3 regions of the Pseudoalteromonas sp. KG3 genome follow, and region 3 is predicted to be linked to each of the others. Evidence: predicted binding sites of a transcription regulator. Region 3 holds the regulator's gene; each other region holds the start of a gene.
What was found. Region 3 encodes LexA, which represses DNA repair genes until DNA is damaged. Its sites were predicted from a motif close to TACTGTATNNNNATACAGTA; they were not measured.
Positions count from the first base shown of each region.

Region 1: a site for LexA is predicted at 2,630-2,649, ahead of NDQ71_RS06065 (YebG family protein). Genes of this name have one in related genera too.
Region 2: a site for LexA is predicted at 1,846-1,865, ahead of uvrD (DNA helicase II). Genes of this name have one in related genera too.

Region 1 is NZ_CP098523.1:1,262,842-1,267,688, reverse strand. It holds gene NDQ71_RS06075 (EAL and HDOD domain-containing protein) at 1-295, opposite strand, end outside; gene putP (sodium/proline symporter PutP) at 684-2,198, shown strand; gene NDQ71_RS06065 (YebG family protein) at 2,256-2,579, opposite strand; gene NDQ71_RS06060 (ComEA family DNA-binding protein) at 2,843-3,142, shown strand; gene NDQ71_RS06055 (DUF6170 family protein) at 3,171-3,473, opposite strand; gene dsbB (disulfide bond formation protein DsbB) at 3,473-3,985, opposite strand; gene fadR (fatty acid metabolism transcriptional regulator FadR) at 4,209-4,847, shown strand, end outside.
Region 2 is NZ_CP098523.1:2,783,598-2,788,444, forward strand. It holds gene uvrD (DNA helicase II) at 1-1,781, opposite strand, end outside; gene NDQ71_RS13210 (hypothetical protein) at 2,091-2,315, shown strand; gene NDQ71_RS13215 (YacL family protein) at 2,428-2,796, shown strand; gene NDQ71_RS13220 (peroxiredoxin-like family protein) at 2,829-3,458, opposite strand; gene NDQ71_RS13225 (dUTP diphosphatase) at 3,581-4,204, shown strand; gene yrfG (GMP/IMP nucleotidase) at 4,201-4,847, opposite strand, start outside.
Region 3 is NZ_CP098523.1:2,362,328-2,367,174, forward strand. It holds gene ctaD (cytochrome c oxidase subunit I) at 1-849, opposite strand, end outside; gene coxB (cytochrome c oxidase subunit II) at 849-1,991, opposite strand; gene lexA (transcriptional repressor LexA) at 2,406-3,023, opposite strand; gene NDQ71_RS11195 (transposase) at 3,218-3,457, opposite strand; gene NDQ71_RS11200 (PDZ domain-containing protein) at 3,636-4,223, opposite strand; gene NDQ71_RS11205 (ISAs1 family transposase) at 4,260-4,847, opposite strand, start outside.

The DNA of each region.
Region 1 (4,847 bases), 1.1 Mb from region 3:
AGCGCTTACCAGGTTGAATTGTTTCGAGTATTTCAACGACAATTTGGTCTTTACCCAGCAGTGTTGGGTAGCCTTTTTGCAATGTTTCCAGAGTAAAGTTGATATACGCTGGCTTGTTATCGGTGAGATCTTCTAAGCCAAAATTAAATTGACTGCCTTCAATCAATCGCGTGGTTGCTTCATCACCATCAATATCTGGGAATACATTATCAACGCCGTCACGAAAGAGTAACTCATAACCTACGAGTTGTTTGTTTCGGTCTAAAATTGGTTGGCGTGCAGCATAAAAATACATAAACAATGGATCCACATCAGTTAAACGAGTTCTTGGGCAATATAAGGTAAAACAACATAAATAGCATTAACTATATTTGCAATATAAATACTAAAGTATTGATTATTTGAGAAATCATTGATCTAATCCTAGGGTAATTAAGCATTAATTACCATATTCAAGTATGAAATTGTTTTCAACGCGTAAAAACAACTTTACCTCAAATAGTTGCGTGGTTACCTCTGTAATTGGAGTTATTCACCCTTGGCATGCTATAGTCAACTTCTAGGATGGTTTTTACACCAATAATGACTTTGTATCGTATTGATTTAATACTGGTTTGTGAGTCATTATTAGGATTAAAAGCCAGATTTTAACTTCAGAATTGGAGGCGAGTTTGGAAACTGGAATGATTATTTCTTTAGCTGCGTATTTTATCGTAATGCTAGGTATTGGTTTATATGCATATAAGCAATCTACCGCCGACGTATCTGGTTATATGCTGGGTGGAAGAAGTTTATCTCCAGCAGTTGCGGCGTTATCTGCCGGCGCATCGGACATGAGTGGTTGGCTACTGATGGGTTTACCAGGTGCAATGTATCTATTTGGTTTAAGTAAAGTGTGGATTGCTATTGGTTTGGTACTAGGTGCTTGGGCCAACTACTTTTTAGTCGCACCACGACTGCGTGTTTACACTGAAAAAGCAAACGATTCAATTACCATCCCTGATTATTTTGCTAACCGTTTTGCTGATAATAAAAATATATTACGGGTGATCTCGGCAATTGTAATTATTGTGTTCTTTACACTTTATACCTCATCGGGGGTTGTTGCCGGTGGGAAATTATTCGAAAACTCGTTCCAAATGAGTTATGAAACAGGGTTATACGTTACGACGGGAGTTGTTGTACTTTATACTTTGTTTGGTGGCTTTTTAGCGGTTAGTTTGACGGACTTTGTGCAAGGCTGCATTATGTTTATCTCCTTGCTAGCGGTCCCTATTGTAACATATACGATGTTAGATCAACCTGTTATGGATACATTGGCTAACGCACGTTATGATCTCTTATTGAGTTCGCCCAAAGAGAGTGAGATCCACGCACTTAATATGCTTGATTGGTTTGCCGGCGGCTCTACCATCGCGATTATTTCTGCGATGGCATGGGGCTTAGGTTATTTCGGACAACCGCATATTATCGTTCGTTTTATGTCAGTTCGATCTGTTAAAGATATGCCAACTATGCGTCGTATTGGTATGTCGTGGATGACACTTTCGGCAATTGGTGCAGTGCTAACTGGATTATTTGGTGCCGCATACATGATTGAAAACCAAATGCTGATTGATGATAAAGAAACAATCTTTTTAGTGTTATCTGAATTAGTATTCCATCCGTTAATTGCAGGCTTTTTACTTGCCGCTATTTTAGCTGCGATTATGAGTACTATTTCGTCGCAGCTATTAGTTTGCTCAAGCTCACTAACTGAAGACTTTTACAAAATCTATTTAAATCGCAGTGCCTCACAAACAGAATTGGTTTTAGTCGGTCGAATTAGTGTATTGCTAGTGGCATTATTTGCTATTTACTTAGCGTATGATCGCGATAGTTCGATTTTAGATTTGGTTAGTAATGCATGGGCTGGTTTTGGTGCTGCATTTGGGCCATTAGTATTATTAAGCTTATATTGGAAGCGCATGAATCTACAAGGTGCGATCAGCGGTATGGTTGTCGGTGCTGGTACTGTGTTGGTGTGGATATATGCGCCAATAACCATTAATGGTGAGACTCTTAGCAGTCTTATTTATGAAATTATACCGGGCTTTATTTTATCAAGTATCGCAATTGTAGTGGTGAGTTTATCAACACCACCTCCGAGTAAAGAGATCACGCAGTTATTTGATGAAGTTGAGGGCTCGTTGAGCTAATAGACCAACAAAAAAGGAGCTTTAATAAGCTCCTTTTTATTTGTTAACTTGTTGGTATTAGCTCGCGGCTTTGTCAGTGCTTGCTTTTATATCTGCAACGTTTTCTGCTGTTTTCTTCGTTTTAGCTGGTGCAGCTTTAGCAGGAGCAACATCTTTAGCGCCTTTAAGTACATTGATAAAGTCGTCTTTACTTTTAGCAATCTCAAGCGCAAGCGATTCAATTTGTTGTTCACTTAAAGGGACATCCACTTTCTCTAGCATTATCTCGAGTGACTCTGCTATATCAAGCATTTTGTCATACGCATCTGCTTCTTTTTTAGTAGTAAACGTCATACGCTCGACTCCGTTTCTTTCTACAACATATTTAACAACAACAGCCATGATTTCTCCTGCCAATTTGCTTGGTGAATAATACGTTCACCTTGATTGATTACTGTTTTTATGTACAGTAATAGTTTGTTGGCCTTTTTGCAAGTGAACATTTTTATTTTTTCACTATAGGTATATTGACAAATGGGGACAACTTTACTTTATTTAAATTGTCACACTTTTTCAGTATGGCTTTATTTGGATGTAGTCCAAAAGTGAGGACATTTAATTCAACTATTAACTGAGTCCACGTATGGATATCATGGAGGAGAAACATGAAGTTTTTAACTTTAATAGTATTACTATTTGGTCTTGCTATTTCATTGCCCAGCAATGCAGCTGTAAATAAAGTAGAGGCGACTGAAAGTGCCGGAAAACCTCAGCTAGTCAATGTTAATCAAGCAACCGTTGAGCAGCTGAGCCAGTTACCTGGCATTGGTAAATCAAAAGCACAAGCGATCGTTGATTATCGTACTACGCAAGGTAAATTTAAATCCGTTGCTGATCTGGCGCAGGTGAAAGGCATTGGCGATAAGCTCGTCGCAAAACTAGAGGGAAAAGTTAAATTTAAATAAGTTATATTTTAATAAGTAACAGGGCGAATTATTCGCCCTGTGTAAACTCTGCAATTGCTTGCTGCAAATAACCTTTAGCAAACATGATCTCTACTGGCGTCGTCAGTAAGGGGTACGCCATACCGGTGATCAGTAATGCAGGTAACAGTAACCAACCTTCAATATATGCTAGTGATAAAAATACAGGGGTCAATAAAAGTAACTTTAAAATACGCAAACTGATTTTTTGCATTGGTGTTAAGCGACTTAAAGCTAAGGCAATAATTTGCTGACGTTGGCGTATTTTAAATGGTTTTAATGACGTTACTTGGCTTGAAAAAAATGTCATCATCACAGTGACTTTTTAATGATTAAACGGCTTGCGACAACGCTTATTAGTACCAGTGTGAATGCGGCAAAAATTACTTCCATCCAAGCGGGCATACTTAATCCTGCAAACTGCCAATCAATATTGCCACAATCACCGGTGGCGGCGAAAAATTGCGGTATCCATTCATGTAACGGCACGGGAAAGTTTGGTTCAAACTCACAGCTAAAAGCAAAAGGATCAGTTGTGGTTTGCATCTCGATATGTTCGCGAGCAATCAAATAACCCCAAATACTAGCAACAGCCCAGCTCAATAAAGCAGTAACGCGGATCACCCTATTAGTGGGATTTATTGCGCCAATAATGCCTGCGAGCAGCAAACCTAGCATCGCAGTTCGTTGATAGATACACATAATGCATGGCTCTAAGCCCATTTGATATTGGAAAAATAAAGCAACCACTTCAAATGTAAATGCAGTTAATGCTAATAAAACCCAAGGTGTGCGTTGCTGCGCTAAATTTGCTAACCAATTCATAGTATTTCCAAATATTAATATCTCAATGAGATTATGACTTAGTCATTAAACTAGGCGCAAGGGTAAATATGCTTTGTGACGATAAAAGCTGCTGGCAGATATTTAACAGCCTGCTTAAATGATTTAATGAAGTGACTTTACTTGTTAGTTTTGCTTCATCTGGTACAATCAGTCGGTTAATGGTTTTTAAATGAAGTAATGTGATAACTCGAGTGGGAATTGAATGAGAATTTTTAAAGCGAAAAGTCCAGCTGGATTTGCAGAAGAGTATATTGTTGAATCAATTTGGAACGGCGATTTCCCTCCTGGTTCTATACTCCCTGCTGAGCGCGAGTTATCAGAATTAATAGGTGTTACACGCACTACACTACGTGAAGTATTACAACGTCTAGCGCGTGATGGCTGGCTGACTATTCAACATGGTAAGCCAACCCGAGTTAATAATTTTTGGGAAACATCAGGCTTAAATATTCTCGAAACATTAGCCCGTCTTGATGAAGACAAAATGCCAGAGCTTACCGACCAACTTCTATCTGCACGAACTAATATCAGTGCCATTTATACCCGTGCGGCAATTAAGTTAGCACCAGATCGTGTGATTGAAATCTTATCGCAAAGTGACGAGTTAGAAGACAGCGCACAGGCTTTTGCTGATTATGATTATAAAGTACACCATGAGTTAGCTGTGGCAGGCAATAACCGAATTTATGTGCTTATTCTGAATGGCTTTAAAGGCTTCTATTCGAAAATTGGTTGCCATTACTTCTCCGATCCGGGCACTCGTCAACTAGCACGTCAGTTTTATAAAGACTTAACTATACTTGCTGAAAAGCGTGAACATGATGGCGCTATTTCAATGATG
Region 2 (4,847 bases), 420 kb from region 3:
CGCTCTTCCTCTAAACGGCCTGATTCTTCGTTGCTTTGCTGTGATGGGAACATGCCTTCTTCAACACCAACCATAAATACCAGCGGGAACTCTAGGCCTTTCGCTGAGTGCAGTGTCATCATTTGCACGGCATCTTCATGCTCTTCAGCTTGGCCATCACCCGACTCCAGGGAGGTATAAGCCAAGAATCCTTGCAGTGGTGAGCTAAACTCTTCATCTTCCGGGAGTTCGTATTGGCCACAGGCGCTGATCAGCTCTTCTAAGTTTTCTACCCGAGCACGGCCTTTTTCGCCTTTTTCAGCTTGATACATTGCCATAAGGCCCGATGTTTGAATCGCGTATTTGGCTTGCTCTTCTAGCGTGAGATCGCCAATTTTGTCTTCAATGTGCTCAACCAGCTCAACAAACTTAGTTACAACACTAGCCGCACGCCCTGATAGGTGCTGTTGCTCAACAATGGCTTTTGCAGCGTACCAAAGCGGCAGTGATTCACTGCGTGCACAATCACGAATATGGCTTAGGGTTTTGTCGCCAATACCGCGGGCTGGGGTGTTAATAACACGCTCAAAAGCGGCATCGTCTTGGCGATTGCCAACAAGGCGTAAATACGCCAGTGCGTCTTTAATCTCTTGGCGTTCGAAAAAGCGCATACCGCCGTAAATGCGGTATTTTAAGCCTTCTTGTAGCATGGCTTCTTCAAGTACCCGCGATTGCGCGTTACTACGGTATAAAATCGCTGCGTCTTGTAATGCATTACCTGCATTGAGCCAGCTGCGTAATTTGCTGCTGACAAAGCGCGCTTCGTCTAATTCGTTAAAAGCGGCATAAACAGAAATAGGCTCGCCATCATTGCCATCGGTCCAGAGGCTTTTACCCATCCGGTCTGAGTTATTTTGAATAAGCGCATTAGACGCTTTTAGAATAGTGGCGGTAGAACGATAGTTTTGCTCGAGGCGAATTGTTTCGGCTTCAAAGTCGGTTAAAAAGCGCTTAATGTTTTCAATTTTTGCACCGCGCCATCCGTAAATACTCTGGTCATCATCACCAACAATCATAATGCTGTTGGTATCGCCAGCGAGTAATTTAAGCCATGCATATTGAATGGTGTTGGTATCTTGAAATTCGTCTACTAGCATATGGGCAAAACGTTGCTGGTAGTGACGTAGTAAAGTTGGATTGTTTTTCAGAACCTCAAAACTACGCAGTAATATTTCGGCAAAATCAACTAATCCAGCACGGTCACAGGCTTCTTGATAAGCGGTATAGACCTTAAGCATCATTTGCTCATTGATATCATAAGCTTGAATATCTTTTGGTCGCAGGCCTTCATCTTTCTTGGCGCTGATATACCAACCAAACTGCTTTGCGGGCCATTTTTTGTCATCAATATTCATGGCTTTTAATAAGCGTTTGATCATGCGTAGCTGATCGTCTGAATCTAAAATCTGAAATGCTTCAGGTAAATTAGCTTCACGGTGATGGGCGCGTAAAATACGGTGTGATAAACCATGGAAGGTACCGATCCACATACCACCGACAGGCGCTTTAAGAGCTTCTTCAACTCGGGTGCGCATTTCTTTAGCGGCTTTATTGGTAAAGGTTACTGCAAAAATACTGTAAGCAGAGGCTTGCTCTACCTGCATAAGCCATGCGATGCGATGAACAAGTACTCGAGTTTTACCTGAGCCTGCGCCAGCCAGCACCAGCATATTTTGCAGTGGAGCAGCTACGGCATCCCGTTGTTTGTCATTTAAGCCATCGAGTAATTCAGAAACGTCCATCATCACGCCTTTTCAATCAATATTAAGGGCAGTATAACAGGTGTTTTTGTTAGGCTAAATAAAATACTGTTTTTATAAACAGTTAATTTTAAAATGTTCTTTATTCTATTTAATGAGTTTTTTAGCTAAGCTGTTGTAATGAGCGCTATTAGCTGTAGCCAATTTGACTGATATTTAGTAAAAATCACGATTTAGTAAAAACTATTAAAAATATTTTTATTGTAACCTACTGATTTTTAATTACTTAAATAATTGGCATGATGTGTGTAAGTATCTAAAAAGAAAATTAAATTAATAATTGAGGTTAACATGGCAGAGCAAGGTTCAGGCGGTAATGTAATTGCGGCGATTTGTAATATATTTTTTCCAGGTCTTGGGCAGTTAGTTCAAGGGCGTATAATGGCCGCTATTTTCTTTTTCTTAGCTTGGGTTATTAGTGGAGCACTTATCTACGTAGTGGTAGGTTTTGTTTTACTCCCTATTGTCTATATTTGGGCAATCATCGATGCGGCTCGTTTCAAAAGTTACCGGTAGCTGTATCACTTGAAAAGAATAGCGCTTTTTAGCGCTATTTTTGTATCTGGCTTTAGTGATCCACAACCGCCTAGGGTATAATTCTGGGTATTAGTTGTATTTAGGTAAAGTTATGGAATACCAATTTATACGCGATCCAATAAGTGGCTTACGTATTAAAATTAGCAGTGAGCATGCTGTTATTGGCCGTTGGCTAAATGAAGAAATCGGTAAAGATAAAATCAATATGGTGCAGGCTTTAATCGCCTCAGTTGCGAGTAGTTTTGAAGCGCTGACACTGCAAGGCCAAGAAATTGATTTGATTTTAAATAAAGATGAAGCCATCTTTGAAGCACATGCCTTACATCAAGATTCTGAAGATTTATTTGCTTATCAAGATGATGAATTGATGCTTGAAGAAAACGGTTTGAGTAGCGGCTGTGGTTTTGAAGATTTTGTTGATCTGATTAATTCATGGCAAGAATTTATCACCGGAAGGTAAGTAGAGAGCCGCAGCTCTCTACTAGTGTTATATTATTGCTCCGCAACTGGTTTTACTGCCGCTAATAGTAAGTTTTCGGTGAGGCGAACTTTGTAATTTGGGTTCGCGTATTGAAAATGCACTAAGCCTTTTTGATCAATGACAAAAACGGCTGGCACAGGTAAGGCTACTTTTGCCTTACCATCAAGAGACACAAAATTCACACCGAGCTTATTGCGATAAATAGTCGCTGTTTTATCGTCCAGATAAAAAGCTAAACCTAGCGCCTGACTTAACACTAAACTATCGTCTGATAAAAGTTGATAATTAGGCGAATCAATTTTAGTTTCAGCTAATTTTTCTGGACTATCGGGTGATACTGCAATAATTTGCGCGCCTAAATCAGCTAGCTCAGCTTCAATTTTTTGCACATTCGCTAATTGCTTCGAGCAATATGGGCACCAACCGCCACGGTATACGATAAGCACTGTGGTTTTTTCAGCAAACCGTTCCGCTAAAACAACATTCTTACCATTTTGATCTTTGAGTGTTAAAGCTGGAATCGTTAAACCTGGCATTAACGGACTGGCTTTTTCAGCAGCAGGCGCGATATTCAATGAAGTATTAGCACTTACATGAAACGTGAGTAAAAATATACAACTTAATAGAATTGATTTTAACATGATAGTGTTTACTCATCTTTAGTTAATTATTGTAATCATAGAGTAGTAGAACGACTTGGAGGTGTTTTTCTTTCATCTTACCCTGTATTATTACCGCAATTAAAATAGTAACTGGAAGAGATATGTCTGCCAATTTAAATAAACTAGTGGTGATGCTAGAAATGCAAAATGCGATGAACACCAAAGTTCATGAGCAATGGTTTAGCCAAGGCTTTGAATGGTATCGTGCTATTTGGGTTGAATGTGCAGAAATGCTTGATCATTACGGTTGGAAATGGTGGAAAAAACAAACACCAGATACTGAACAAGTTATTTTAGAGCTCGTTGATATTTTTCATTTTGGTTTATCGCTACGTATTGATGGTGAAACAAGCTACTTAGAGCTTGCTAAACAGCTTGAAGCACAGTTAAGTGCACCGCAACAAGCCGATGATTTCAAGCAAACGTTAGAAACGCTAGCTGCATCAGCTGTTGCAGATAAAACCTTTAATGCAGCAGCTTTTGCTGGCTGTATGGCGCAAATTGGTATGGATATCGATGACTTATATCGTGGTTATGTTGGTAAAAATACGCTTAACTTTTTCCGCCAAGATCATGGTTATAAAGACGGTAGCTACATCAAAGTTTGGAATGGTCAAGAAGACAACGAGCATTTAGTTGAGGTGGTTAAAAGCCTTGATACTGAGCATGCTGATTTCGCAAAGCTTGTTTACCAAGGCTTAGAGGCTCGTTACCCGAAAAACTAAGGGAGCAGAGTCCGAAAGTCAGTCACGTTTAGGTAGTCACTGAGCTCATTGTGCGGTTGTTTGCTATCAGGGTTAGCAACCGCCAATAAATGACCTATCCCATACTCTTTAGCTGCATTTAGCACGGCTAAACTATCATCAACAAATAACGTTCGTTGTTTATTAAAACCTAACTCAGCTTGTACATGCTGCCATAATGGTTGGTGCTCTTTACTAACTCCATATTGATGCGTTGAGATCACGCCATCGAGATAATTATCGATGTTGGTTTGTGCAAATTTAAGCATCACACTTTCAGGGTGTGCATTGGTCAGTAAGATTAACTCTTTACCAGCTTGTCGTAGTGCGGTCAAAAACTCTGGCACATCTTCACGTACTTTGATCAAATGCTGGTGTTGACGCTTTAGCTCCATGATTGGCAGGTTAAGTTGTTGTTCCCAGTAATCTAAACAATACCACTGAATTTGCCCGCTGACCGCTTGATAACGTTTAAGAATATCTGCTTTAGCTTGCGCTAAGCTAATGTTTTGTACAATGGCATGTTGTTCAGGGATCACGGTAAGCCAAAAGTGAGTATCAAAGTGGAGATCGAGTAAAGTACCATCCATATCTAATAGCACTGTATCGATTTTCGACCAATTTA
Region 3 (4,847 bases):
AGAGAAAGTCGGCACTATGGTTGAGATAATACCGAAAGCTGGCAAAATCATAATATACACTTCAGGATGACCAAAGAACCAAAAGATATGTTGGAACATCACTGGATCGCCACCACCAGCGGCATCAAAAAAGCTAGTAGCAAAGTATTTATCAGTGAGTACCATAGTCACCGCACCTGCGAGCACTGGCATAACCGCAATTAATAAGAATGCGGTAATTAGCCAAGTCCAGACAAATAGCGGCAGTTTCATCCACGTCATACCTGGTGCGCGCATATTCACTATGGTCACAATGACATTAATTGCCCCCATAATTGAGCTGATACCCATAATGTGCACGGCAAACACAAATAACGCAGTGTTATCATTACTGTAAGTGGTAGAAAGCGGAGCATAGAATGTCCAGCCAAATGCAGGTCCGCCACCGGGCATAAACAATGACGCTAATAGAATTAAAAACGCAAACGGTAAAATCCAAAAACTCCAATTGTTCATTCGTGGTAATGCCATGTCTGGTGCACCAATCATCAAGGGCACCATCCAGTTTGCCAGTCCTGTAAAGGCCGGCATAACCGCACCAAACACCATGATCAAACCATGGACTGTGGTCATTTGGTTAAAAAAGTGCGGATCGACTAACTGCAGTCCCGGCTGGAACAATTCAGCGCGGATCACCATTGCCATCGCACCGCCAATTAAAAACATGGTGAGCGAAAAAATTAAATATAAACTACCTATGTCTTTGTGGTTGGTTGTATATAACCAGCGCTTAAATCCTTTTGCTGGGTGATGATGCCCATCATCATGATGTGCAGCTGTATTATCATGTTGCTGTGTTACGCTACTCATTATTTAGCCTCCGATGTTGCATCAAGCTCAGCTTGGATCTGACTCGGTTGAATAACATCACCGGTATCGTTACCCCACGCGTTTCGTTTGTAAGTAATAACCGCTGCTAACTGCTTAATTGATAACTGCTTAGCAAACGCTTGCATCGCAGTACCTGGACGACCATGTAGCACAACATCAATATGATCTTTAATATCACCAAGCACCACAGGATTACCTTTAAGCGCAGGAAACACACCTGGTAAGCCCATCCCTGTAGGTTGATGACATGCTGCACAACTGGCCATATATACTTGCTCGCCAAGTGTCATTAACTCTTCTTTCGGTAATGTTTGATCGAGTAAAGCGGCATCCGCAGCGGCTGCTTTTTGCTTCGCTTGTTTAGCATCGGCTAACCAATCAGCAAAATCTTGTTCAGATTTAGCTTCCACCACCACAGGCATAAAGCCGTGATCTTTGCCGCATAACTCAGCGCATTGCCCACGATAAATGCCTTCTTCATTTATTTTCGTCCATGTTTCATTGATGAAGCCTGGATTGGCATCTTTTTTAACTGCAAAATCAGGTACCCACCAAGAGTGGATCACATCATCTGAGGTCATTAAAAAGCGTACTTTTTTATTGATCGGTAAGACTAAAGGTTTGTCTACTTCAAGTAGGTAAGTACTTGTTTTATCCGCTTGATTAGTTATTTGTTCTTGCGGAGTCGATAAAATAGAGTAAAAAGCAACATCTTCGCCCATATACTCATAGTGCCATTTCCATTGTGACCCGGTAATTTTAATAGTCAGATCAGCCTTACTTGCATCTTCCATCGCAATCAACGTTTTAGTCGCAGGCACAGCCATTGCGATGAGAATAACAAATGGAATAGCAGTCCAAAGTATTTCAACTTTAGTGCTTTCGTGGAATTGAGCTGGAATAGCCCCTTTTGATTTGCGGTGACGAAGTAACGCCCAAAACATAGCGGCAAATACAATCACCCCGATCACACAACAAATAATGAATATAGTCATGTGTAATTGATAAACATTATTACTTATATCTGTTACGCCTTCGCGCATATTAAATCGGCTATTAGCCAACAAATGCTGCGGAAGCATAAGTAATATAAGCCACAAGGTAGTGCTCAGTTTACCCATGTGACGGCTCCTTTTGATGCTATTGCAAGATGCAAAGCGAAAAGGCGGCACTGCTTTTTTCACGCCAATTCGTTATTTTTTATTGTAACTGGTCATTAACTCAGTCTCAGAAAAGTGTTTTTGCGCAAAAAATCGCAACTTTTAAAGACAGTTGTTAACACAGTGTATTAACCAATTAGTTAAAAAACGAACAATTAGCAAGTTTTAGGAGTAATTTATTTCTCTTTTGGTGCATAAATAATAACTAAAAATCAGCGCGTTATTTTGTTATCAAGGATAGCTACAGTAGGGCAAAAGTAACGTAAAAGTAGAGTTTACGAGGGCTTGAGAGGCATAGCTAAGTATGAAATTTAGCCATTAAAGGGGTAAAAAAAATCAAAGCACCAAACTTCACCAGTTTGGTGCAAAATAGGTTTACATCCAGTCTGCGTTGCGGATCACCCCAACCGCCAACCCTTCAATATTGAAAGACTCATGCTCAAGATCGACTTCAATAGGTGCAAATTCATCATTTTCAGCATGTAAAAAAACTTTTTTACCTGCTTTTTCAAGGCGCTTTACTGTTACATCATCATCAACACGGGCAACAACCACTTGGCCATTTTCAGCAACTTGCGTGCTGTGTACTGCCAGTAAATCACCATCCATAATGCCAATATCTTTCATACTCATGCCTTGCACTCGTAATAAAAAGTCGGCTGCGGGTTTAAATAATAAGGGGTCAACTTGGCAATGGCTCTCAACATGCTGCTCTGCCAAAATTGGCTCTCCAGCAGCAACCCGACCAATTAGCGGTAAACCAAGTTGCTCAGGCTCTTCTTCTTCAACCAATTGGATACCACGGCTAGCGCCAGGCTTCATTTTAATTACGCCTTTTTTAGCTAATGCTTTTAAATGTTCTTCCGCTGCATTAGCACTTTTAAAACCTAACGTTTGCGCAATCTCAGCACGGGTTGGCGGCATACCGGTATCTTTAATAAAAACTTTTATAAGTTCGAGAATTTGAGCTTGGCGATTCGTTAATGGGCGCATACAACTGGTTTTCCATACAGTACATTTAACTGTGAGTATATACAGTTATCTGAAAATCGCAAATATAAATACTGAAAAGTGAACCAGAATTATTAAGTCCATTTTTTCTTGTAATCACTCTGTGGCTAACACTTACAAAATTAAATGTCGGCTGTTAACTATTAGTGTTGATTACATAAATTCGTTTTTTGTAGTCAAGTTTTTACAAAACCATGTGCATAGCCGAGCAAAATAATCTTTAGCATCACTGAAGGTGGATACGCCGCCGCGCCCGTTTTATCATTGTTATACCACGCGTCAAAGCCCGACAAATCGAGTTTATTTTCGACAATATAACAAAGCTCATACTCAAATGTACCTGGCAATATTTGCTCAGCAAAATTGATTGGAATGAATTTATTTTGGCAGGATAAGTCAGGCTTATAGTTGGCCATAACAATTTACCGTGGGTGAATAATATCTATTAGATCACAGTAACCCTGTGGGTTCAAGGTTAAAAAACAATCAAGTGAAATGTGTAGAACCAGTTCCTAAAAAGAGTAATTCTACAACCTCAACGTCCAAAGCAGCTGCGCGCTGTTAAGCGTCAGCTGCCTTTGTTTGTTAGCATTTTCAAGTGCTAGGTTCTAACTCGACATTAATCTTCGTCTTGTTGTTGTCATGATCAAGGTACTCAATTACCACAACATCACCAGGTAGTTTGTTGGAGACTTCTTTCTGAAATAAATTTGTACTATTAAAATATTTTCCATTGATCGACAGCAATCTCATACCTTCTCTTAATCCTGCTTTGTCGGCTGGGGATTCAGCATCTATGTATTTGATAATTCCATCATCACCAGCCGTAATCCCGATTCTAACTTTTGAATACACCCCAGCAACTCCATATAAGTGAGGGCGCTTAATCTGGTTCGACATCATAAAACCGCCACCATATGTGCCAACAATTTCGTCTCTTGATATTTCCTTATTGGTGATAAATACCAATTCAGCACCCACTTTTGCGGTTTCTTCTTTGAGAGTGGTTAACAAGACATTGTTGTCTGCATAACCATTGCCGTGAGCTGCTACATTTGCGATATAAATAACAGGTTTTGGTGGTGGATTATCTTGAGTATAAACTTCTATTTCCATTGGTGTTTTATTAGTTCTTGGAGTGTTTTTTGCTTGCGAGTTTAACTCATGTACTCCTCTTGCCATACCACATCCAGTTATGATGAACGCTAAACAACACGGCTAGCGCATTTTAATCCCAGATTCTAACAGGGTTGAGCGATAATCATCGTCTAGCCCTGCCATTTTCTTTTTTCTCGCCATACTGGCTGTTTTAGTTGTATCTTGTTTAAATAACGCCATGGCTATTTTTCTCATTACGTTAAAAACAAGGGGTCCTTGCTTCTTACGGATTCTTGATTCATCTTCCCTAAAGTTCATATCCAACATCCAATGCATACTTTCAACCTGCCAGTGGCTTCGTACCGCATTAAGTGCTTGCTCCGCACCTAACGCTAACGAACTAATATACCAACGCGTTTCTATCGTGTCTGTACCTGATGATTTATCGTGAACCTCAGCGGTTACTTGAATAACACTCTTTAAGCCAGACCATTGGTAGATTTTATCTAACCAGCTTTTATCAATAAGCAATTGCTGACAAACCCTTGTTTCAATGCGCCCATGCCCTGAGCTTATTTCGGTATGTTTATCATAGTTGCTATTGGTCAATCCTTCGCGCTCACTCTTGTGCCACCAAGCTTCTAATTCACTCTGCATACCTGAATGGTTACCTTTGAGCGCTAGGATATAATCAGCTTTTTGTTTAAT